One region of the Kitasatospora sp. NPDC051914 genome, then DNA from elsewhere that is predicted to be linked to it. Evidence: riboswitches for the same ligand, from Rfam matches in the RefSeq annotation. Region 1 holds a riboswitch; each other region holds the start of a gene.

Evidence for each region. Region 1 has a riboswitch for thiamine pyrophosphate ahead of thiO (glycine oxidase ThiO). Riboswitches for the same ligand answer to the same signal wherever they lie in the genome.
Region 2: another riboswitch for thiamine pyrophosphate. It lies ahead of thiC (phosphomethylpyrimidine synthase ThiC); the one in region 1 lies ahead of thiO (glycine oxidase ThiO).
Region 3: another riboswitch for thiamine pyrophosphate. It lies ahead of AB0M03_RS16825 (cytosine permease); the one in region 1 lies ahead of thiO (glycine oxidase ThiO).

What each region holds. Positions count from the first base shown of each region.
Region 1 is NZ_JBFAXX010000007.1:117,561-124,821, forward strand. It holds gene AB0M03_RS07235 (sulfite oxidase-like oxidoreductase) at 79-708, shown strand; gene pknB (Stk1 family PASTA domain-containing Ser/Thr kinase) at 724-2,472, opposite strand; gene AB0M03_RS07245 (thiazole synthase) at 2,597-3,394, opposite strand; gene thiS (sulfur carrier protein ThiS) at 3,397-3,621, opposite strand; gene thiO (glycine oxidase ThiO) at 3,615-4,769, opposite strand; TPP riboswitch at 4,764-4,876, opposite strand; gene AB0M03_RS07260 (FAD-dependent oxidoreductase) at 5,002-6,147, shown strand; gene AB0M03_RS07265 (Rv2175c family DNA-binding protein) at 6,262-6,627, shown strand; gene thiE (thiamine phosphate synthase) at 6,627-7,261, shown strand, end outside.
Region 2 is NZ_JBFAXX010000041.1:62,293-69,553, reverse strand. It holds gene AB0M03_RS25550 (antitoxin) at 1-198, opposite strand, end outside; gene AB0M03_RS25545 (hypothetical protein) at 208-597, opposite strand; gene AB0M03_RS25540 (DUF5994 family protein) at 629-1,030, opposite strand; gene AB0M03_RS25535 (CBS domain-containing protein) at 1,334-1,759, shown strand; gene thiC (phosphomethylpyrimidine synthase ThiC) at 1,828-3,639, opposite strand; TPP riboswitch at 3,635-3,767, opposite strand; partial or broken gene AB0M03_RS25525 (flotillin domain-containing protein) at 3,968-4,339, shown strand; gene AB0M03_RS25520 (VC0807 family protein) at 4,539-5,231, opposite strand; gene AB0M03_RS25515 (ketoacyl-ACP synthase III) at 5,441-6,451, shown strand; gene AB0M03_RS25510 (glycosyltransferase family A protein) at 6,448-7,188, shown strand; gene AB0M03_RS25505 (class I adenylate-forming enzyme family protein) at 7,200-7,261, shown strand, end outside.
Region 3 is NZ_JBFAXX010000022.1:96,313-103,573, reverse strand. It holds gene AB0M03_RS16840 (DUF5926 family protein) at 1-774, opposite strand, end outside; gene AB0M03_RS16835 (ATP-binding protein) at 921-1,385, opposite strand; gene AB0M03_RS16830 (glycerophosphodiester phosphodiesterase family protein) at 1,733-2,479, opposite strand; gene AB0M03_RS16825 (cytosine permease) at 2,651-4,030, opposite strand; TPP riboswitch at 4,023-4,165, opposite strand; gene AB0M03_RS16820 (trypsin-like peptidase domain-containing protein) at 4,411-6,087, shown strand; tRNA gene AB0M03_RS16815 (tRNA-Ser) at 6,148-6,233, shown strand; partial or broken gene AB0M03_RS16810 (spore-associated protein A) at 6,451-6,594, opposite strand; gene AB0M03_RS16805 (peptidase inhibitor family I36 protein) at 6,834-7,223, opposite strand.

The sequences.
Region 1 (7,261 bases):
CCGATGGTCGGATTTCGTGGAGGGGCGTGCACGAGGGGCGCGCAACGCACATCGCCCGCCGTCTGCGACCATGGAGTCATGGGTCAGCACGAACCGGAACCGGCGCAGCCGGCCGACCCGAGACTCCCGCCCGGCCAGCGCCTCCAGCGCGGCTGGCCGGTGCTGCACTACGGCCCGGTGCCCCGCTTCAAGCCGCAGAGCTGGGACTTCCAGGTGTTCGGCGCAACCGCCTCGGCCGAGAAGCACACCTGGGACTTCGAGGGCTTCCACGCACTGCCGCGGGTGACCGTGCGCGGCGACATGCATTGCGTCACCCGTTTCTCCATGCTCGGCAACGAGTGGGGCGGCGTCGCCGCCAAGACCGTCGTCGACCTGGTGCCGCCCGCCCCCGGCGTCACCCACGTCATGGTGTGGGCCGAGTACGGCTACAGCGCCAACCTCAGGCTCGCCGACTTCACCGACCCGCAGACCGTCTTCGCCACCCACCGCAACGGCGAGCCGCTCACCGTCGAGCACGGCTTCCCCGTCCGCCTCGTGGTGCCGCACCTGTACGCCTGGAAGGGCCCCAAATGGGTGCGGGCGGTCGAGTACATGCGGGCCGACCGCCGCGGCTTCTGGGAGGAGCGCGGCTACCACAACCTCGCCGACCCGTGGGCCGAGCAGCGGTACTCCTACCAGGAGAAGCCGGGCGACGGGCCCCTGCGGTAACCCGTCAGGGGGCGCCTAGAACAGGCCGAAGCTGATCACCACGGTGCTGCCCTGGGGGCGGGGGGTGCCCGCCTTGGGGGTCTGCCCGGAGACCTTGCCGGTGCCGAACAGGTTCAGCCCTGTGGTCTGCACCTTGAAGCCGGCCTCGGTGAGCGCCTTGGCGGCGTCGTCCTTGCTCAGGCCGACCACGTCCGGGACGGGCGCCATGCCCTTGCTGACCACCAGCGAGACGGGGGTGTTCGGGCTGACGGAGGTGCCGGCGCCCGGCTCCGCGCTGATCACCGAACCCTCGGGCACGTCGTCGTCGAACTCCTCGCGGGTCGTCCCCGGGGTCAGCCGGGCATCGGTGAGCGCCTTGCGGGCCCGCTCCACCGGCAGGCCCTCCACGGACGGCACCGGCACCCGGTCGGGACCCTTGGAGAGCACCACCTTCACCGGATCGCTCCTGCGGGCGCGGGCACCCACCCCGGGATCGGTGGAGATCACCTGCCCGGCCTTGACGGTCTCGCTGAACTGCTGGCTGAACGTGCCGCGCAGCCCCGCCCCGTCCAGGGTCGACACCGCCTGCGCCTCGGTCTGCCCGAGCACGCTCGGCACCGTCGTGTACAGCCCGTCCGAGAGCAGGTACGTCGCCCCGCCGACCAGCAGCAGCACCACGGCGATCACCGCGGTCCAGATCAGCGGGGTGCGCGAGCGCGGCGGCCGCGGTGCCCGCGCAGGGCGGGCCGGCACCGTCTCGTCGTACGGGCGCGGCGGGGTCAGCAGGTCGGCGGGTACGTCCAGCACGCTGGTGCGCTCCACCGGCCGGTCGACCACCGCGGTGATCTCACCGGTCGGGTACTGCGGGGTCGGCCGGGTGGAGGCCGGCGGCTCGGCGTCCAGCTGGGCCGGGGTGAGCGCGCGGCGGGCCCGCTGCAGCGCGGCCAGCAGCTCCACGGCGTCCCAGGGGCGGGCCTCCGGGTCGCGGGCGGTCGCGGCGGCCACTATGGCGTCCAGCTCCCGGCCGACGCCGGGTGCGGCCAGCGAGGGCGCCGGAACGTCCTCGTTGAGGTGCCGGTAGATCACCTGCATGGCGTTCTCGCCGGTGTGCGGCTTGGCGCCGGTCAGCATCTCGTACAGCAGGATGCCGGCCGCGTAGACGTCGACCCGCTGGTCGGTGGGGCCCTCCTGGCGGATCTGCTCGGGGGCGAGGTAGGAGACGGTGCCGAGCACGGTGCCGGTGGAGGTGGTGCTGGTGACGGCGTCGCCCGCGCCCTCCGTGCCGGTCAGCAGGCGGACCAGGCCGAAGTCGGCGACCTTGACCATGCCGCCGTCGGTGATCAGCACGTTCTCCGGCTTGACGTCCCGGTGCACCAGGCCGGCCCGGTGGGCGGCGCCCAGCGCGGCCAGCACCGGCTCCAGGATGTCCAGGGCGGCCCGCGCCGACAGCGCCCCGCGGTCGCGCAGCAGGTCGCGCAGCGTCCGCCCGGGCACGTACTCCATCGCCAGGAAGACCGCCCGGCCGTCGGCGCCCTGGTCGAAGACGTTCACCACGTTCGGGTGGGAGAGGCGGGCGACCGCCTTCGCCTCGCGGATGAACCGGCCGGTGAACTCGTTGCCGCCGTCGGCGGCCAGCGCGGGGTGCATGACCTTCAGCGCGACGACCCGGTCCAGCCGGGTGTCCGTGCCGCGGTACACGGTGGCCATGCCCCCGACGGCAATGCGGCGATCCACCCGGTACCGGCCGTCGAGCAGGGCACCGATCAGGGGGTCGTCGAGCGTCATGTCCACCCGAGGAGTGTAGGGCGCAGGGGTGACCCTCGGCTCGGGACGGCGCGGCCCCGGGCCGGGTTGTGCCGATGTTGAGACATGCGGTGGCGCCCCCGGGGGCGCGGGGTGCCCCGGAGCGTTAGAACGCCGGGTGCTCGCGGGTGTCGAGGTGGGCGCGGCCGGCCATCTGGGAGGACGCCTCGGCGTGGAAGCGGCGCGGGATGCGGCCCGCGCGGTAGGCCAGGCGCCCGGCCTCCGCGGCGCGCCGCATGGCGTCCGCCATCAGCACCGGGTCCTGAGCCCGCGTCACCGCCGAGGCCAGCATCACCGCGGAGCAGCCGAGTTCCATCGCCAGCGCCACGTCCGAGGCGGTGCCCGCGCCGGCGTCGAGGATCACCGGCACGCCCGCACTCTCCACGATCAGCTGGAAGTTGTGCGGGTTGCGGATGCCGAGGCCCGAGCCGATCGGCGAGCCCAGCGGCATGATCGCCGCGCAGCCGACGTCCTCCAGCTTCCGCGCCAGCACCGGGTCGTCATTGGTGTACGGGAGCACGGTGAAGCCGTCGTCGACCAGCGTCTCGGCGGCGTCCAGGAGTTCGATCGGGTCGGGGAGCAACGTCCGCTCGTCCGCGATCACTTCGAGCTTCACCCAGTCCGTGCCGAGCGCCTCCCGGGCCAGACGGGCGGTCAGCACGGCCTCCCCGGCGGTGAAGCAGCCCGCGGTGTTCGGCAGCACCCGGATCGCGTTGCGGGCCAGCACGTCCAGCACCGAGCCCTGGGTCGAGGCGTTGACCCGGCGCATCGCCACCGTGGTCAGCTCGGTGCCGGAGACCTGCAGCGCCTGCTCCAGCACGTCCAGGCTGGGGGCGCCGCCGGTGCCCATGATCAGGCGCGAGGTGAAGGTGGTGTCCGCGATGGTGAGCAGGTCGTCGGCCATCGTCAGCCTCCCTGGACGGCGGTGAGGATCTCCACCCGGTCGCCCGCGCCGAGCACGGTCGCCGGCCAGGCCCCGCGCGGCACCACGGCCTCGTTGACCGCGGCCGCCACCCCGGTGTTCGCGGCGCTGACCTCGGCCACCACCTGGGCCAGCGTGGTGCCCGCGGGCAGCTCGCGCGGCTCGCCGTTGACGGACAGGGGGACGGGCGCCGGTTCGGTGTTCAGCATGCGAGGGCCTTCGAGTGGAAACGGTCGGGGGAGAAGGGGGCGGCGAGTCCGGGGACGCTCCCGGTGGCCAGGTACTCGCCGAGCAGGTCGGCGGTCACCGGCGTCAGCAGCACCCCGTTGCGGTAGTGCCCGGTGGCGGCGACCAGCCCCGGCAGCGCGGTCGGGCCGAGCAGCGGCGCGTTGTCGGGCGAGCCCGGGCGCAACCCGGCGCCGGTCTCCACCAGCGGAAGCTCGGTCAGACCGGGTACCAACTCGTGTGCGTCGCGCAGCAGTTCGTAGACCCCGCCGGCGGTGACGGTGGTGTCGAAGCCCTGCTCCTCGCTGGTCGCGCCGATCACCAGCTCGCCGTCCGCCCGCGGCACCAGGTAGATGTGCTGCCCGCGGACCACCGCCCGCACGTTGCGCGACAGGAACGGCCGGTACGCCGGCGGCACGTGCAGCCGCAGCACCTGGCCCTTCACCGGCCTGACCGGCGGCAGCACACCCTCCGGCAGGCCCGGCAGCAGGTGGCTGCGGCAGCCCGCCGCCAGCACCACCCTGTCGCCCGCGAGCTCCTCGCCGCCGTCGGTGCGCACGCCCGCCGCCCGGCCGTCCTCGACCAGCAGTTCCCCGGCGCTCGCCCGGTGCAGCACCACCCCGGCCCGCTCGCAGGCCGCGACCAGGGCGCGGGCCAGGCGCCGGCCGTCGACCTGGTGGTCCCCGGTGACCAGCAGCCCGCCCCGGACGCCCGGAGCCAGCATCGGCTCAAGTCGGCGGCACTCCCGCCCGGTCAGCCACTGCGAGTCCAGGCCCAGCCGGCCCTGGAAGGCGTGCAGTTCGCGCAGTTCCTCGCGGTCGTCCGCGTCCAGCGCCACCGCGAGCGTGCCCGTCCGCCGGTACCCGGTGTCCAGGCCCGTCGCCTCGGTCAGCTCGGCGGCGAACGCCTCGTACCGCTCGTTCGACGCCATCCCCAGGCGCAGCAGCGGCTCCTCGCCGTACTGCAACTCGGTGACCGGCGCCAGCATGCCCGCGGCGACCTGCGCCGCACCGCCGCCCGGGGCGGGATCGACCAGCGCCACCGACAGGCCGCGCTGCGCCGCCCGCCAGGCGACGCCGAGCCCGATGATGCCGCCGCCGACCACCAGCACGTCGGAATGGGACCGTGCCACGTCGCTGATTCTCCCTTCGCCGGCATGACCCGGATCAGGTTCGGACGGTCGCAGGCCGCTCCAGCCCGCCTCTCAGCCCGGTGCACCGGGCTCCCGTGTGGTGTGCACCCACCATAACGCCGGGTGTCGCCCACCCCGAAAGGGCGTACACGGGCTGGACACCCCGGCCGATAGGGTGGCCGCCGTGGCAGAGCTGAACAGCACGGACCGGGTCGTCGTCGTCGGCACCGGCATGGCCGGCGCGCAGTGCGCGCTCGCACTGCGGCAGGGGGGATTCGGCGGCCGGGTGGCCCTGGTCGGCGACGAGCCGCACCGCCCCTACGACCGGCCGCCGCTGTCCAAGGACGTCCTGCTCGGCAAGACCGACAGCACCGCCTTCGACATCGACTGGGAGGACCTCGGCGTCGAGCTGCTCCTCGGCCGCCGCGCCACCGGCCTCGAACCGGGCGTCCTGCACACAGACGCCGGCCCGCTCGACCACGACGCCCTGGTCGTTGCCACCGGCGCCGAGGCCGTCGAACTGCCCGGCGCGGCCGGCGCCCGGCTGCTGCGCACCGTCGACGACGCCCTCGCGCTGCGCGCCGACCTCACCCCCGGCACCCGGATCGCCCTGGTCGGCGCCGGCTGGATCGGCGCCGAGACCGCCACCGTCGCCCGTCGGCTCGGCTGCCGCGTCACCGTCGTGGAGGCCGGGCCCGCCCCGCTGCCCGGCGCCCTGCCCGCCGAACTCGGCGCGCTGATGGCCCGCTGGTACGCGGACGCCGGCATCGACCTGCGCTGCGGCACCGGCGTCGCCGCCGTCGAGCCCGGCGGCCTGCTGCTCGCCGACGGCAGCCACGTCCCGGCCGACCACGTCGTCGTCGGCATCGGCGCCCGCCCCGCCACCGGCTGGCTGGCCGGCTCCGGCGTCGCCCTCGACACGAACGGCGCCGTCCTCGCCGACGAACGGCTGCGCACCACCGCCCCCGGCGTCTGGGCCGCCGGCGACTGCGTCTCCTACCCCTCCGCCCGCTCCGGCACCCGGCTCACCGTCCAGCACTGGGACCACGCCCTGCACTCCGGAGCCGCGGCCGCCGCCTCGCTGCTCGGTTCCGACGCCGCGTACGACCCGGTGCCGTACTTCTGGTCCGAGCAGTTCGGCCGCATGGTCCAGTACGCCGGGCGGCACGGCGACGCCGACGAACTCCTGTGGCGCGGCACGCCCGACGACCCCACCTGGTCGGTGCTGTGGCTGCGCGACGGCGCCCTCACCGCCCTGCTCGCCGTCGACCGGCCGCGCGACCTCAACCAGGCCAAGCGGCTCATCGACAAGGGCACCGTGCTCGACCCGGCCCGCGCGGCCGACCCCGAGGTGCAACTCAAGTCCGCCGCCGCCTGACCCGGCGCCCGGCCCCCGACGCCCGGCGGCCGTCCGGTCACGATCCGTCATCGGTCACCCGCGCCCGGTGCGGGCTGCGTGCACGCGGGGCCCGGCAGGTGGCAGTCTGGTGCCGTGAGTGAGATCGATCCCAAGATTGACGCCCTGGTCCCGGCCTGGATGTACCTGCCCGACATCTCCGAGCTGTGGGGGGTGCAGGTCACCGAGGTCCGCAACATGGTGAAGTCCAACACCCTGCTGGCCGTCCGCCGCGGGGAGAACAAGTCGCTGCAGGTGCCCGCGGCCTTCATCACCCCCGACGGCCCGGTGAAGCACCTCGTCGGCACCCTGACCGTGCTGCGGGACTCCGGCTTCAACGACGAGGAGATCCTCGAGTGGCTCTTCACCGAGGACCCGTCGCTGCCCGGCAGCCCCATCCAGGCCCTGCACGAGAACCGCGCCACCGAGGTCAAGCGCCGCGCCCAGGCGATGGCGCTCTGATGGCCGACCCGCGCGAGCTCCTGGCGGACGCCCGGCTGTACCTGTGCACCGACGCCCGGCGCGAGCAGGGCGACCTGCCCGCGTTCCTCGACGCGGTGCTCGCGGGCGGCGTGGACATCGTCCAGCTCCGCGACAAGGGTCTGGAGGCCCGCCAGGAACTCGAGTACCTGGAGGTCTTCGCCGACGCCGCCCGCCGCCACGGCAAGCTCTTCGCCGTCAACGACCGGGCCGACGTCGCGCACGCCGCACGGCCGCAGGTGCTGCACCTCGGGCAGGACGACCTGCCGGTGCCGGCCGCCCGCGCGATCCTCGGTGAAGGGGTCGTGATCGGACGGTCCTGCCACGCCGAGGCGGAGGTCGACGCCGCGATCGCCGAACCGGGCGTCGACTACTTCTGCACCGGCCCGGTCTGGCCCACCCCCACCAAGCCCGGCCGGCCCGCACCCGGCCTCGGCCTGGTCTCCTACGCGGCCAAGGCCGTGACGGACCGTCCGTGGTTCGCCATCGGCGGCATCGACGAGACCAACCTCGACGAGGTCCTCGCGGCCGGCGCCCGGCGGATCGTCGTCGTCCGCGCCATCACCGCCGCCGAAGACCCGGGCGCAGCAGCCGCCTCCCTGGCCCGCCGCCTCCG
Region 2 (7,261 bases), on a different contig from region 1:
GAGGACATCAGCGGCACTGACGTCGGCCGTGGTTTCCCGGTTCAGCCTCTCCATCATCTCCGCCATCGTGGGCTTGGACGCCTCCCTGGCGATCAGGTCCTGCATGAACGCCTGAAGCGACTTGCCGGCCTGGGCTGCGCGGACCTTCAAGATCTGGATCTGGTCGTCCGGGACGTCCCGGATGGTGAGCGCCGTCATATCTGCACTTTAGCGCCAACAGCTGCAAAATGCAGACATCAAACCGGCCGTCACGGACGAACGGGAGTAACGGGACGAGCTGCGGTCGACCCACGCGGCCGGTTCAGCGGGGCTCGGCTCGGTCGGCAGATCCTCCCGGATGCCGAACGGGCCGGTCAGCATGCCGCTGGCCTCGGCGGCGCAGACCAGGACCTCGTCCGTCGCACTCGTCCTCAACCAGCGATCGCCTCCGGCAGGTCGGTCCGCCAGGAGGTGGACCCGGATACCCTGGGCCGCGAACTCCTCGGACTCGGCCTGCATGCCCGCCAGGGCCCCGGCGTCGTATTCGGGTTCTCGTCCCTGTCGCCGTACAGCTCCGTGATGCTTCTGCTGATCTCCATCGAGGACGACTTCAGTCATGAACCGGGCCGGACACGACGATGGCTGTCCGTCAGCCGAGCAGGAGTTCAGCTGCCGGGGTGTGGTTTCCGGTTGCCGAGGCCCGGGCCATCGCCGAGGCTGCCGTCCCCGGGGCGGTGCCGGGCGGCACGACCAGCAGCAGGAAGTGGTCCTGGAAGCCCCGTGTGAGGCTGATCGTCGCATCGCTGCCGGCGAACCAGTTGATCCGGACCGCCAAGCCGTTCGCCACGACGGACTGGGGCACGCCGTCCCAGGCCGAGGTGTCGAGGCCGGCCCGGATGATGCGTCCGAGGTGGGCGCCGAGCGCGGTGATCAGGTCCGGCAGCTCGGCGAGGACGTGGTTCGAGCGGGGCCACCAGGCGCCGTCGAAGACGCCCTCCCGCGACATGGTCGGTTCCAGTACCAGGCGCGGCAGCAGCGGGACACCGGGCACCGACCACGGTTCGGGAGAGGGGGGCTCAGGGAGGGGGATCGGCATCATGAGGGGGCCGCCCGTCCGGTCCACGAGGGACCAATCATGACCCAGGGCGACGCCGGCGCTGATGCCGGTGTGCGGAATGTCCTCGGTTGTCTCCCACGGTACTCCGCAGCGGTCTTCCCCGGGCCGCCCGCCACAGGAGTAGCCTCGAAGACATCCAGGGCATCCCGCATTCCGGTATCCGTTCCGGCTTCGTTCTGGGTGAATGACAGCCCGGCGGCCCCGAACGGGCAGCCGGAGACGGGAACGGTGGACACCGTGACCACTCACCCCTCGCAGTCGGCACGGCTCGGCCACGGCCTCACGGTCGCCGACGCCATGGATCCCTGCGAATACCAGATAACCGATGACAGCACCGTCGACCAGGCCAACGACATCTTCCGCAGCGCCCACGTGGAGTACCTGCTCGTCCGCGACCACAACGGCCGGTGCGAAGGACTGGTCACCCGCACCGGACTCCACCCCTTCCTGACCCGCTCCTGGTACACCGAGCGAACCGCGATCAGCACCACCACGCACCAGCGCGGACCGTTCACGTGGCCGACCATGGGCTTGGCCCTGGCCGCGATCGCGATGCGGATCAAGCACCTGACGGTCTGGCCCGTCGTCGACGAGGACGGCTACCTCCTCGGCGTGCTCACAGCGGACCGCGTCACCGGCCTCCTCGCCACCACGCCCGTGTGACCCGTCGCGCTGGGCCGAAGCGCTGTCCTGGGAGCCCCCTCCGCCTCCCAGGACAGCGCGGTCCGCCGTCAGTCCGCCAGCGGCAGGTAGACCCGGTTGCCCTGGGCGGCGAACTCCTCCGACTTGGCCTTCATGCCCTCTACGGCCTCCGCGTCGTACTCGGGCTCAGGGGCACCATCGCCGTACTTCTCCGTGATGGTTCGACTGATCTTCATCGAGCAGAACTTCGGACCGCACATGGAACAGAAGTGCGCGGTCTTGGCCGGCTCGGCGGGCAGCGTCTCGTCGTGGAAGTCGCGGGCGGTCTCCGGGTCGAGGGCCAGGTTGAACTGGTCCTCCCAGCGGAACTCGAAGCGCGCGTCGGAGAGCGCGTCGTCCCAGGCCTGGGCGCCGGGGTGGCCCTTGGCGAGGTCGGCGGCGTGGGCGGCGATCTTGTAGGTGATGACGCCGGTCTTGACGTCGTCCCGGTTGGGCAGACCCAGGTGCTCCTTGGGCGTGACGTAGCAGAGCATGGCGGTGCCCCACCAGGCGATCATCGCGGCGCCGATGCCCGAGGTGATGTGGTCGTAGCCGGGGGCGACGTCCGTGGTGAGCGGGCCGAGGGTGTAGAAGGGCGCCTCGTCGCAGATCTCCTTCTGGAGGTCCATGTTCTCCTTGATCTTGTGCATCGGGACGTGGCCCGGGCCCTCGATCATCACCTGGACGTTGCGCTCGCGGGCGATCCGGCCGAGCTCGCCGAGCGTCTGCAGCTCCGCGAACTGGGCCTCGTCGTTGGCGTCCGCGATCGACCCCGGGCGCAGGCCGTCACCGAGCGAGAAGGTGACGTCGTACGCGGCGAGGATGTCGCAGAGCTCCTCGAAGTTGGTGTAGAGGAAGTTCTCCTCGTGGTGCGCCAGGCACCAGGCGGCCATGATCGAGCCGCCGCGGGAGACGATGCCGGTCTTGCGGCGGGCGGTCAGCGGCACGTAGCGCAGCAGCACGCCGGCGTGGACGGTCATGTAGTCGACGCCCTGCTCGCACTGCTCGATGATCGTATCGCGGTAGACCTCCCAGCTGAGGTCCTCGGCCCGGCCGTCGACCTTCTCCAGTGCCTGGTACAGCGGCACGGTGCCGATCGGCACGGGGGAGTTGCGCAGGATCCACTCGCGGGTGGTGTGGATGTTGCGGCCGGTCGAGAGGTCCATGACGGTGTCGGCGCCCCAGCGGGTCGCCCAGGTCATCTTCTCGACCTCCTCCTCGATGGAGGAGGTGACGGCGGAGTTGCCGATGTTGGCGTTGATCTTCACCAGGAAGTTGGTGCCGATGATCGCCGGCTCGACCTCGGGGTGGTTCACGTTGACCGGGATGACGGCCCGGCCGCGGGCCACCTCGTCGCGGACGAACTCCGGGGCCAGGCCCTCGCGGAGGGCCACGAACTCCATCTCGGGGGTGATCACGCCCTGCTTGGCGTAGGCGAGCTGGGTGACGGCGGTGCCGGCCCGGCCGCGCAGCGGGCGGCGGGGGCGGCCGGGGAAGACCGCGTCGAGGTTGCGGAGGTTCCCGCCGCGCGGCGAGGTGTGCTTGATGCCGTCGTCCTCGGGGCGGGCCTCGCGGCCCTCGTACTCCTCGACGTCGCCGCGCTGGCGGATCCAGGGGTCGCGCAGGGCGGGCAGGCCGCGCCGCACGTCGGCCTCGTAGGACGGGTCGGTGTACGGGCCGGAGGTGTCGTACAGCGGGACGGTGCGGCCGTTGGTGAGGAGGACCTCGCGGTACGGGACGCGGAGGTCGGGACGGCTTCCCTCGCGGTGGGCCTTGCGCCAGGCCGGGGTGGGGTAGCCGGTGGACGCGCTGCTGACGCCCCGGCCGGAGGCAGACTGCGGCTGTGCTTCAAAGATGGTCATCAGACCCTCTACTCCCTACGCCGGCATTACCCGGTCAGGTTCCTGCGGTCGGCGCAGCGGTCGGTTCGCACACATGCGATCCGTTCAGCGCCCTCTCAGCCCGGTGCTCCGAGCTCCCGTTGGTTGCGGGCGGGTGCCCGCAACAAGACGTCAACACCGTAGCGGCCGCATCCGGGCAGGTCCAGACGGGTTCCGGCCAGTGGACCGGCGCGGCAGACTGGCCGGCATGGTGGGCAGCACGGGGCGGGTGACCGGCCGGATCGGGCCGGGACTGGTCGGCGGGGTGATGGTGTACGTCCGCGAGCGGAACGGCACGGAGGCGTTCCCGGCCAAGGGCTTGGCGGCCGCCGAGGCGGCCCGCGCGCTGGGCCTGGCCGAGGCCGAGGCGATCAAGGCGCGGGCGGCGGCCCTCGCCGAGAACCAGGAGGCCGTGGTCGCCCAGCAGTTGGCGGAGAACTGGCCGGACATCGTCCGGGCCGGCGCGGAGGCCCTCGGGAACGTCGAGCACATGGTGGTGCTGAACGGCGCGAACGGCATGGCGGACATGCTCGCCAAGGCGCTCACCATGGGCGGTACGGGCCTGGGCCTGGCCCGGCAGCTGCTCGCGGCGACGCAGCCGCAGCAGCGGCCCGCCGCCGAGCCGACGGCGGCGGGCCGGGTGAGCCACCCGATCCCCGTCCAGGAGGGCTCCGACGACTAGGGATTGCACCGCGACGGCCCGCCGACCGCGCAGTGCGGTCGGCGGGCCGTCGGCTTCGGGCCGGGTGGTCTCCCCGTCGGGGGTGAAGCCGGTGTCGTAGTTGATGCCCCTGGCGCGCACGGTGCCTCCCCCGGTGGGTGTTTCGGGCCTGCGAGGGCCTGCGGGTTCCTGTGGGCCTGCAATCCCTGTACGGGGGAGGTCACTCGGACTCGGCGATGACCTGCTCGGCGATCCGCCCGGCGAAGACGTTGCCTCCGAGGATGCCCACGGCGATCGCGGCCACCAGGAAGACGGTGCCGAGCCAGACCATGGTCTCCACCGGCACGGTGTAGGCGCCGACCACCCGGGCGACGCACTCGGCGACCAGTGCGGAGCCCCAGACCAGCGAGAAGTTGCGCTCCTGCTTGCGGAAGGCAGCGGAGCCGGCGGCCAGGCGCTCCCAGGCGGCGGCCCGGGCGGCGATGCCCTTGACGACGAAGGGCTTGAGGCCGGCGGTCATCAGCGGCTTCCCGGCGAAGGCGGAGACGATGACCGAGAGGCCGATGACGCTGCTGATCGCACCGTCCTTGGCGAGCATCAGCCGCGGGTCGCCGCTGATCGCGGAGAGCGTGATGCCGACGGTGTTGACCACCAGCATCACCAGGGCCAGCCCGTTGAGGCTGCGGTTGCGGAGCAGTCCGGCGACGGTGCGGACGGCCGGGACGGCGCTGCTGACGCCCAGCGAGGCGACCAGGCCGAGGCCGAGCAGGCCGTGCGCCGCGTAGTAGACGCCGAGCGGCACGGCGACGTCGACCAGCAGGGGCTTGAAGGCGTCGAGCCTCGACGCGCCCGCCCCGGCCTGCCCGTTCTGCCCGGTCTGCTCGATCGTCGCGCTGCTGGTGATGGTGGCCATGGTGTCCGCTCCCCGTGTCGGTGGTGCCCGTTCTCCCGATGCATCGAGAATCTCGCGGCGGGGGTACCGCCCGGCAGTGTCGGCCGCACCGGGATCCGCATGACGGATGTCACGGCCCGGGCCCAGCACGAAGGTCGGGGGTGATCACCGGTCCGGGCTGAGTACGGGTACTCAGGCCGCGGGCGTCCGGCGCCCGGCAGCATGGTGGCATGGACCTTCGAATTCCGAGCGTGGGCATCACCGCGGTGGGCTCCGGCCTGCCGGCCCGGGTGCTGACGTCGCAGCAGCTCCAGGACGAGGTGGTGGCGGGCAGCGGACTCCGGCTCCCCGAGCGGATGTTCGAGAAGGCCACCGGTATCGCCACCCGGCGGTTCGCCGCCGACGACGAGTACGCCTCCACGCTGGCACTGGCCGCCGCACGCAACGCCCTCGGCAACGCCGGGTACGACCCGCTCGACATCGACCTGCTGGTGTACGCCTCGGCCACCCGGGACGTCTGCGAGCCGGCCACCGCCCACCTGGTGCAGGCCGAACTCGGCTCCCGCGCCCACGCCTTCGACGTCTCCAACGCCTGCAACAGCTTCATCAACGGCATCGACGTGGCCCGCGCGATGATCCTCGCCGGACGGGCCCGCCGGACGCTGGTCGTCACCGGCGAGACCCCGAGCCGGGCGATGCGCCGCGACCCGTCCGGGCTCGCCGACTTCCGGGACGGCTTCGCCGGCTACACCTTCGGCGACGCGGGCGCGGCCGTGGTCGTCGAACCGGTCGAGCGCGGCGGCATCCTGGACGTGGAGACCGAGACCGCCTCCGAGCACTGGGCGGTCGGCGGCATACCCGGCGGCGGCTCGCGGCACCCGCGCGGCGACGAGTACAGCTACTTCCGGGGCGGCGGCAAGGAGTTGAGGGGCGTCTTCGAGAAGATCGGCGGCGACATCCTGACCCGGGTCGCGGCCCGCACCGGGCTCGGCTGGGACGCGTACGCCCGGGTGCTGGTGCACCAGGTGACCGTGCCCTACCTGGAGCGCTTCGTGGAGCTCACCGGGGTGCCGCAGGAGAAGCTGGTGCTCACCGTGCCGGAGCTGGGCAACGTCGCCAGCGCCACCCTCGGTGTCCAGCTCGACCGCATCCACGGCGGGCTGCGCTCCGGCGACAAGGTGCTGATGGTCGGCCTCGGCGGCGGCGTCAGCCTGATGACCATGGTGTGGGAGGTGCCGTGACCGCGCTCTGGGTGATCGTGCCCGCCTACCGCGAGGAGGCCCGGATCGGCGAGACCCTGCGGGCGCTGGCCGCCCAGCGGGACACCGACTTCACCCTGCTGGTGGTCGACAACGCCTCCGACGACCGGACGGCCGCCGTCGTCGAGGAGTTCGCCGCGAACGCGCCGTTCCCCGTCCGGGTGCTGGTCGAGCCGGAGAAGGGGGTCGGCTGCGCCGTCGACACCGGCTTCCGGCACGCGATCGCCCACGGCGCCGACCTGCTGGCCCGCACCGACGCCGACTGCCTGCCCGAACCCGGCTGGACGGCCGCCGCCCGCGCCGGGCTGCTCGCCTCCCGCGGCCTGGTCTGCGGCCACATCACCGCCCGCCGCGACGAGCACGGGCCGGTCGGCCGCCGGCTGTTCCGCACCCTGGTGGTGCTCGGCGCCTTCTTCGGCCGGATCCGCCCCGCACACCACCGCCGGCACGGCTTCCTGGTGCCGTACCGGATGCATGCCGGCAACAACATGGCGATCACCGCCGACCTGTACGAGGCGGTCGGCGGCATGCCGCGCCGGCCCTCGCCCACCGACCGGACGTTCATCAACCGCGTCCGCCGCCACACCACGGCCATCGTGCAGCGCCGCGACATGGTGGTGCAGAACTCCACCCGCCGCATCCGCGCCTACGGCGTCGTCGGCACCGCCCGCTGGTACCTGGACCGCGGCAGCGGCGGCCGCGGCGTCGACCCCCGATGAAGGAGCCGGACGTGCTCGACCACCTCACCCGCGTCCTGCGGGACGGCGCCGACCGGCCCGCCGTCCTCGGCTG
Region 3 (7,261 bases), on a different contig from region 1:
GCCCTCGCCCAGCGAGGTCCGGTCGGCCGCGGCCAGCCGCGCCAGCGCGTCCAGCAGCTTCTCCTCCGGCACCGTCATGACCCAGCGCAGGTGGTTCTTGTCCGGGGTGCCGCACCAGTAGGCGGCGTCCACGCCGGCGACCTTCTCGGTCGGGATCGCCGAGGCGTTGGCGCGCTCCAGGGAGGCCGCGACCTCGCCGGTCGCGGACTCGGCGTCCTCCAGCCAGAACTCGAAGCCGGTGTGCACGGCCGGGGTGAACTCGGCCGAGGTGTCCAGCAGGTCCTGCAGGCGGCGGCCGCCCGGCACCGTCCGGCGGGACGGCACCGGAGTGCCCGGCTCGGTGGCCAGCGCCAGCTCCAGGGCGTCCGCCAGGTCCCGGCTCAGGTCGCCCGATCCCGACTGGGTCTGCAGGCCGAGCAGGATCGACCCGTCGGCGCGCCGCAGCGCCGGCCAGGCCAGCGGCAGCACGGTCGCCAGCGTCACCGACGGCACCTCGCCGACCGCGCCGTCGGTCACCCCGGCGGCCAGCGCCAGCGGCACCGTCGCGGCCGGCACCAGCTCGCGCAGCGCGACCCAGTCCGCCTCGCCCGGCAGGCCCTCGAACGGGCGGTGCACCAGCTCCTGCACCGCGTGCGCGGCCTCCCGGCCGTGGCAGGCCTTGTACCGGCGGCCGGAGCCGCAGGGGCACTTCTCGCGCGCGCCGACGACCGGGATCTCGCCGGTGGCGGTGGCGGTGCTGGTCTGCGACGAGGACTTTGCGGCCTTCTTGGCCATGGTTTCGGCTCCCGGGTACGGCGACAGTGCACCCGCAGCCTACTGAGGTTCGTGCCGCGCCCCGGTGCGGACGCACCCCCGCGCCCGACCGGCCGCAGCGCCGCCCCGCCCCGCACGCCCCGCGCCGGCCCGTTGCCGCGCCGCCGCTATGCCGCCGGTTCGTCCCGCTTGTCCGGCCGCAGCGCCAGGGCGGCCCAGACCGTGACCTCGCCGGGCGCGTCGCGGACGCCCCAGGCACTGGCCAGCTTGCCGACGATGCTCAGCCCGCGGCCGCCGCGGGCGGTCAACGAAGGGCTGGCGGGCAACGGCCGGGTGCTCGCCCCGCCGTCGGTGACCTCTACCGTGAGGCCGTCCGCATGCGTCCACCAGCGGACCAGGATTCCGTCCTGACCGGGTTCGCCCGGACGTTCCCTGGTGCCGTTCCCGGACACCGTGACCGACCGGGTGAGCAGTGCGTCGACCATGCCGGCCGCCGTCCGATCGCCGAGTTCCTCCAGCTTTCCCAGCGGCCGTGCGTATCGACAGGAATTGCTCAGCAGTTCGGAGAGGATCAACACCGCGTCGTCGATGACCGTGTCCGGTATCGAGCGATCGCCGAGCTCGCTGCGCATCCTCCGCCGTGCCGCTCCGACGCCTGCCGGACCGTGCGGCACCGCCATGGTCGACGAAGTCGGCCCTACCTTTTCGGGCACAGCACGCGCCACCATCAACGCCACCCCCGGGACCTCCTTCAGCGTCTGCCGAGGGATGGATGCCCCTGGAGAATGCGTCGGAAACAGCCGCGGGGCGATCACTCGCGGACATTTCAAGAGGCCGCGACGCACGGTATTCAACCTCTGATAAACCGCTTACGGTCCGTTGTGAAAGTCTTAGGAATTGAGCGTTCTCTGAGCATCCGTCAGCAGTTTGCGCTCCCCCGTGCGCGCTCCTTGCACTCCGATCCGCCGGGGTCGCGCGCTCAGCGGCCGAGCTGCGCCAGCACCTCGCGCGGGCGGTTGGTGATCAGCGCCTCCACGCCCAGCTCCACGCAGAGCTCGACGTCGGCCGGTTCGTCCACCGTCCAGACGTGCACCCGGTGCCCGGCCCGGCGCAGCGCCGTCACCAGCCCGGGGTTGCGCCGCACCAGCTCGATGCCGGGCCCGGCGATGCCGGCCCCGCCGGGCAGCGCACGGGTGCGGCCCAGCACCGGCAGCCGCCGCTCCAGCAGGTACACCGTCGGCACCGCGGGCACCGCACGGCGGATCCGGTGCAGCGACAGCTCGGAGAAGCTCATGATCCGGACGGTGGACTCCTCCGGGGTGCGCGGCAGCAGCCCGAAGCGGTCCAGCAGCCGCACCAGCTCGGCCTCCGTCCGGCCCGCGTGGCGGGTGGGGTGCTTGGTCTCGATCGCCAGCTCCACCGGGCGGCCGGCCTCGGCCACCAGCTCCAGCAGCCCCTCCAGGGTGAGGATCGAGCTCGGCCGCGGCGTGCCGGGCGAGTGCCAGGAGCCGAAGTCCAGCTCGGAGAGCTGGGCCAGGGTCATGGCGGAGACCACGCCCCGGCCGTCCGAGGTGCGCTGCACGGTGCGGTCGTGGACGCACACCAGCCGGCCGTCGGCGGTCAGCCGGACGTCGCACTCCAGCCCGTCCGCGCCGTCCTCCAGCGCCCGGGCGTACGCCTCCAGGGTGTGCTCGGGCAGCGCGGCGGAGGAGCCCCGGTGGGCGATGACCTTGACCGCCCGGCGGTCCCGGGCCTGGCCGCCGGCGGCCGGGGCGGCCTGACGGAGTTTCTGAGTGTCCACATCAACACCCTACGAGTGGTCCGATGTCGGGACGGATTCGCCACGGAAAACCCGCGGTGAACAGCTCCGTCCGGCGCCCCGGCGGGGCTGCGCGGGTCAGGCCGCGGTGCGGTCCGTCCGGCGCGAGGTGAGCAGTGCCAGGGCCCAGGTTGCCAGGGCCGGCACCAGGAAGCCGAACAGCGAGGCCGAGGTCCACGGCTGCGGGGTGAAGTGCAGCGCCGACTGCAGGTCCTTCCAGAAGCCGGTCCACCAGTCCGCGATGCCGGTCGGCGCGATGAACTGGTAGGTGGCGAAGCCCAGCGCCCACGGCAGCAGCATCGGCCACCGGGACGGCGCGTCCTGCGAGGTGTTCCAGCCGTACCGGCCGGCGCCGAGGAAGTAGTCCACCGCCAGCACCGCCAGCAGCGGCACGAACACCGCGCCGATCAGGTACAGGAAGTTCGCGTAGGTGGCGTAGAACTCGCCCTCCTGGATGCGCAGCGCCAGCAGCGTCACCAGGACGCCGATGCCGCCGGTGAGCAGGCGCCGGTCCACCTTGGGCAGCAGGTTGTGGACGGACATCGCGGTCGAGTACACGTTCGCGAAGGACTGGTCGGTCTCCCGGATCACCAGCACCAGGAGGAACACCCAGCCGGCCGCGACGCCGGTGAACGAGGAGAAGATCTTCGAGGTGTCGCCGCCCGACTGCAGCAGCGCGATCAGGCCGAGGATGTAGCACCAGGCCTGCGCCAGCGAGTAGCCGGCGAAGGTGCCCCAGTACGCCGAACCGGGGGTGCGGGCGTGCCGGGTGTAGTCGGCGGCCAGCGGCACGAAGGAGATCGACACCGCGATGATCGCGTCCGTCGCGGACAGGAAGCCGTCCCAGTTGCCCGCACCCGGGTCCGGGAAGCCCTGCCGGCCCAGCTGGACGGTGAAGTACACCATCGCCACGCCGACCGCGACCGCCACGTACTTGCGCAGCACCGCGATCGAGCCCAGCGGCCAGATGGTCAGCACCGTGGTCAGCACGCCGGCCAGCAGCACGAACAGCCAGCGCCAGCCCTGGGTGCCGGCCACGGTCTGCGCGCCGCCCGCGATCACGATCAGCTCGAAGACGCCCCAGCCGATGCACTGCAGGATGTTCAGCACCGTCGGGACGTAGGAGAGGCGGGTGCCGAACAGGCCGCGCAGCATCGCCATGGCCGGCGCGCCGGTGCGGGCGCCGATCAGCGCCGCGACGCCCAGCATCGCCGTACCGATCACCGTGCCCGCGACGATCGCGGTCACCGCGGCGGCGAAGGAGAGTTCGTGGCCGGGGAGGCCGAGCACGGTGACCGCGCTCTGGAAGCCGATCAGGCTGACGCCGAGATTGGCCCACAGCGCGAACTGGGCGCGGAAGTCGAGCGTCCGCGGAGGGGCGGTGTCCAGGACGAGCGGCGCCTCGACGCGCCGACCGGCCTCGACACCGGGAACAGGGGCAGGCGAAACAGCCGTCATGGCCGATACTCCCTACGCCGGCATTACCCGGACAGGTTCAGGCGGTCAGCGCCCCCTCGTCCGGCCCGGAACGGACCCGGCCGGTCGATCGGCGCACTCTCAGCCTGGAAGGTCCAAGCTCCCGCGTGTTCAGATTGGGACGACAGGCTAGCCGGACCCGCCGGGAACGCCAAGGCCCGGAGGTTTCCGTTCCGTATCGCGGGACCGCGGGCCGACATCCGCGCGCCGCCGCCGTGCGGATCCGCTCCGGTGCAGGTCGGAGGCATCCTGTCAGGGACGCCTAAGGATTCTTAGACGTTCTTCAGGGGGCTCCTTACGGCAACCGAATCCGACATGCGAAACACTGTGGGCCAAGGTCCTGTCAGCTATGGAGGTCGTCCTTGAGCACCGAGCACGCGAGTGGATCCACCGGGCCGCAGGAGGCGCAGCAGCAGCCCTCCGGCGAGCCCCGTACGGTGGTTCCGGCTCCCGACACCGCGGCGGCCGACGTGCCGCAGCCGGTCGTTGAGTCCGCGCCGACGCTCGCCCTCAGCAAGCTGAGCGAGCCGGCCCCGGCCGCGCCGTCCCCGTACATCGACGCGCCGCCGGCCGCCCCCGCGGCCCCCGCTTACATCGACGCCCCGCCGCCCGCGGCCCCGGCCGCGCCGTCCCCGTACATCGACGCCCCGCCGCCCGTGGTGGCGCCCCCCGTCCAGCCGCAGCCGGCCAACCCCTACGCGGCTCCGCCCGTCGCCTCCACCGACCCGTACGGCACGCCCTCGGCCCCGCCGCCGGCGCCGCCGATGCCCACCGGAGAGGTGCACCACCCCTTCGGCGCAGGCCACCCGGTCGGCGGCTGGGGGCACCCGGCGGGCGGCCCCGGCACTCCCGGTGCGGGCAACCCGGGCGAGCCCGGCGGCCCCGGCCACCCGTACGCCTCGGCCGGCAGCCAGCCCCCGCGCCGCAAGCGCGGCGGGATGGTCGCGCTGATCGCCGCGGTCGCCCTGGTGGCGGGCGTGGCCGGCGGCGCCATCGGTGCCGCCGTCACCGGCGACGACAGCTCCGGCGGCACCAGCCGCACCAGCACCACGGTCAGCGTCAGCGACAGCCGCAAGGTCACCGACCGCGCACCGGACTCGGTCGCCGGCATCGCCGCCAAGGCGCTGCCCAGCACCGTCACCATCAAGGCGCAGGGCTCGCAGGAGTCCGGCACCGGCACCGGCTTCGTCTTCGACACCGAGGGCCACATCCTCACCAACAACCACGTGGTCGCCCCGGCAGCCAGTGGCGGCAAGCTCACCGTCAAGTTCTCCGACGGCTCGTCCTACACCGCCTCGGTGGTCGGCCGCGCCCAGGGCTACGACGTGGCCGTGATCAAGCTCGACAACCCGCCGAAGGACAAGCTCAACCCGCTGCCGCTCGGCGACTCCGACAAGGTCGCGGTCGGCGACGCCACCATCGCCATCGGTGCCCCGTACGGCCTCGAAGGCACCGTCACCACCGGCATCATCAGCGCCAAGGACCGCCCGGTCGCCTCCGGCGACGAGACGGGTGCCCAGGCCTCCTACATGAACGCCCTGCAGACCGACGCCTCGATCAACCCCGGCAACTCCGGCGGCCCCCTGCTCAACGCCTCCGGCGCGGTGATCGGCATCAACTCGGCGATCCAGTCCAACACCAGCGGCTCCGGCCGGGCCGGCTCGATCGGCCTCGGCTTCGCGATCCCGATCAACCAGGCCAAGTGGGTCGCCGAGACGCTCATCAAGGACGGCCAGCCGGTCTACGCCATCCTCGGCGTGCTCCGCAACGACGACTACAAGGGCGACGGCGCCCAGATCCAGACCGCCGCCGTCCAGGGCACCCCGGCCGTCACCCCCGGCGGCCCCGCCGACCAGGCCGGCCTCAAGGCCGGCGACGTCATCACCAAGCTGGGCGGCATCCCGATCGACAGCGGCCCGACCCTGGTCTCCGAGATCTGGACGCACAAGCCCGGCGAGAAGGTCGAGGTCGAGTACACCCGCGACGGCAAGGCCGCCAAGACCACCGTCACCCTCGGCGAGCGCAAGGGTGACAACTGACCGCGTCCCGGAAACGGAGTGCACCGAACCCGCTCCGACCCGTTAGGCTGACCTCCGCCAGGAGGGTTGCCCGAGCGGCCTAAGGGAACAGTCTTGAAAACTGTCGTGGCCTCTGGTCACCGTGGGTTCAAATCCCACACCCTCCGCGCAGGTGGGTGAAACTGCCTGATCAGGGCGGGTGCCGTCAGCAAACCGGCACCCGCCCTTCGCGTTTCCCGTCCCGGACCGTCCCACTCGTGCACCCCTCCTGATCAGGGCGTGTGGAACACCCGTGGAACGGATTCGGCGTCCGACGAGCCGGGCCCTCGCCGTTGAGGAAGCGCTCGATCACGGCGTTGGCCTGCTCTTCCCGGCCATTGATCTGCCGGGACTGTTGCGGACCGTCACGGCGCAGTTCTGCCCGATCGAGCTGTCGTACGTCAGGAACGCGGTGCCATCCGCGAGCGACATCGAGTCGACGACGTGGTAACCCGAACCGCAGACCCCGTTGTAGTCGGTGGCCTGTGCCACCGAGGGGCGGCGACCACGGCGCCGGCGGTGGCGACCACTGCGACGCCCACGCGGGCGGGAGTCTGCTTGATGCTCCGCTGCACGAGCGTCGACGCTCCGCACGTGACGGTGGATCAGGTAGTGGGTGGTCGTGCGCGATCCCGCGCTATTACGGCGGTGTTGTCGCGGTCTTCGCCGAAGCCCGGCTCCGGTACGCCGGTACGCGCACCGGCGACCGGTTGCCACGTGGGTGAGGCTCAGCAGTCCTCGGCGAACCTCACCGAGGCGTTCTCGTTGTACGTGTTGACCAGGTTCGCGGCATTGCGGTAGTTGAACATGTCCATCGGGCCGCTGTAGTTCGAGTTGTAGTACACCCGGACCGTCATGCACACGTTGGAGACAGCCGATGCGGCGTTGTTCTTGACGTGCTGGCCCCGGCCGTTGCCGGGGCTGGTGAAGGTGTACCCGGCGAGGTCGCGAATGTTCGTCGACACCGCCAAGTGGGAGCCCTGCTGGTTCGAGTTGTAGAAGAGGCAGAATTTGCCGTCCGGGCAGTCGCTGACGGCGGCCTGCGCGGAGGTGGCGAGGGTGGGGACGAGCAGGGCAGCGCCCAGGGCTGCTGCGGCGAGCTTGAGGGTGCGCTTCATTTCTTTGATCCTCTCTTCATGGGACGTTCCGGGCGTGT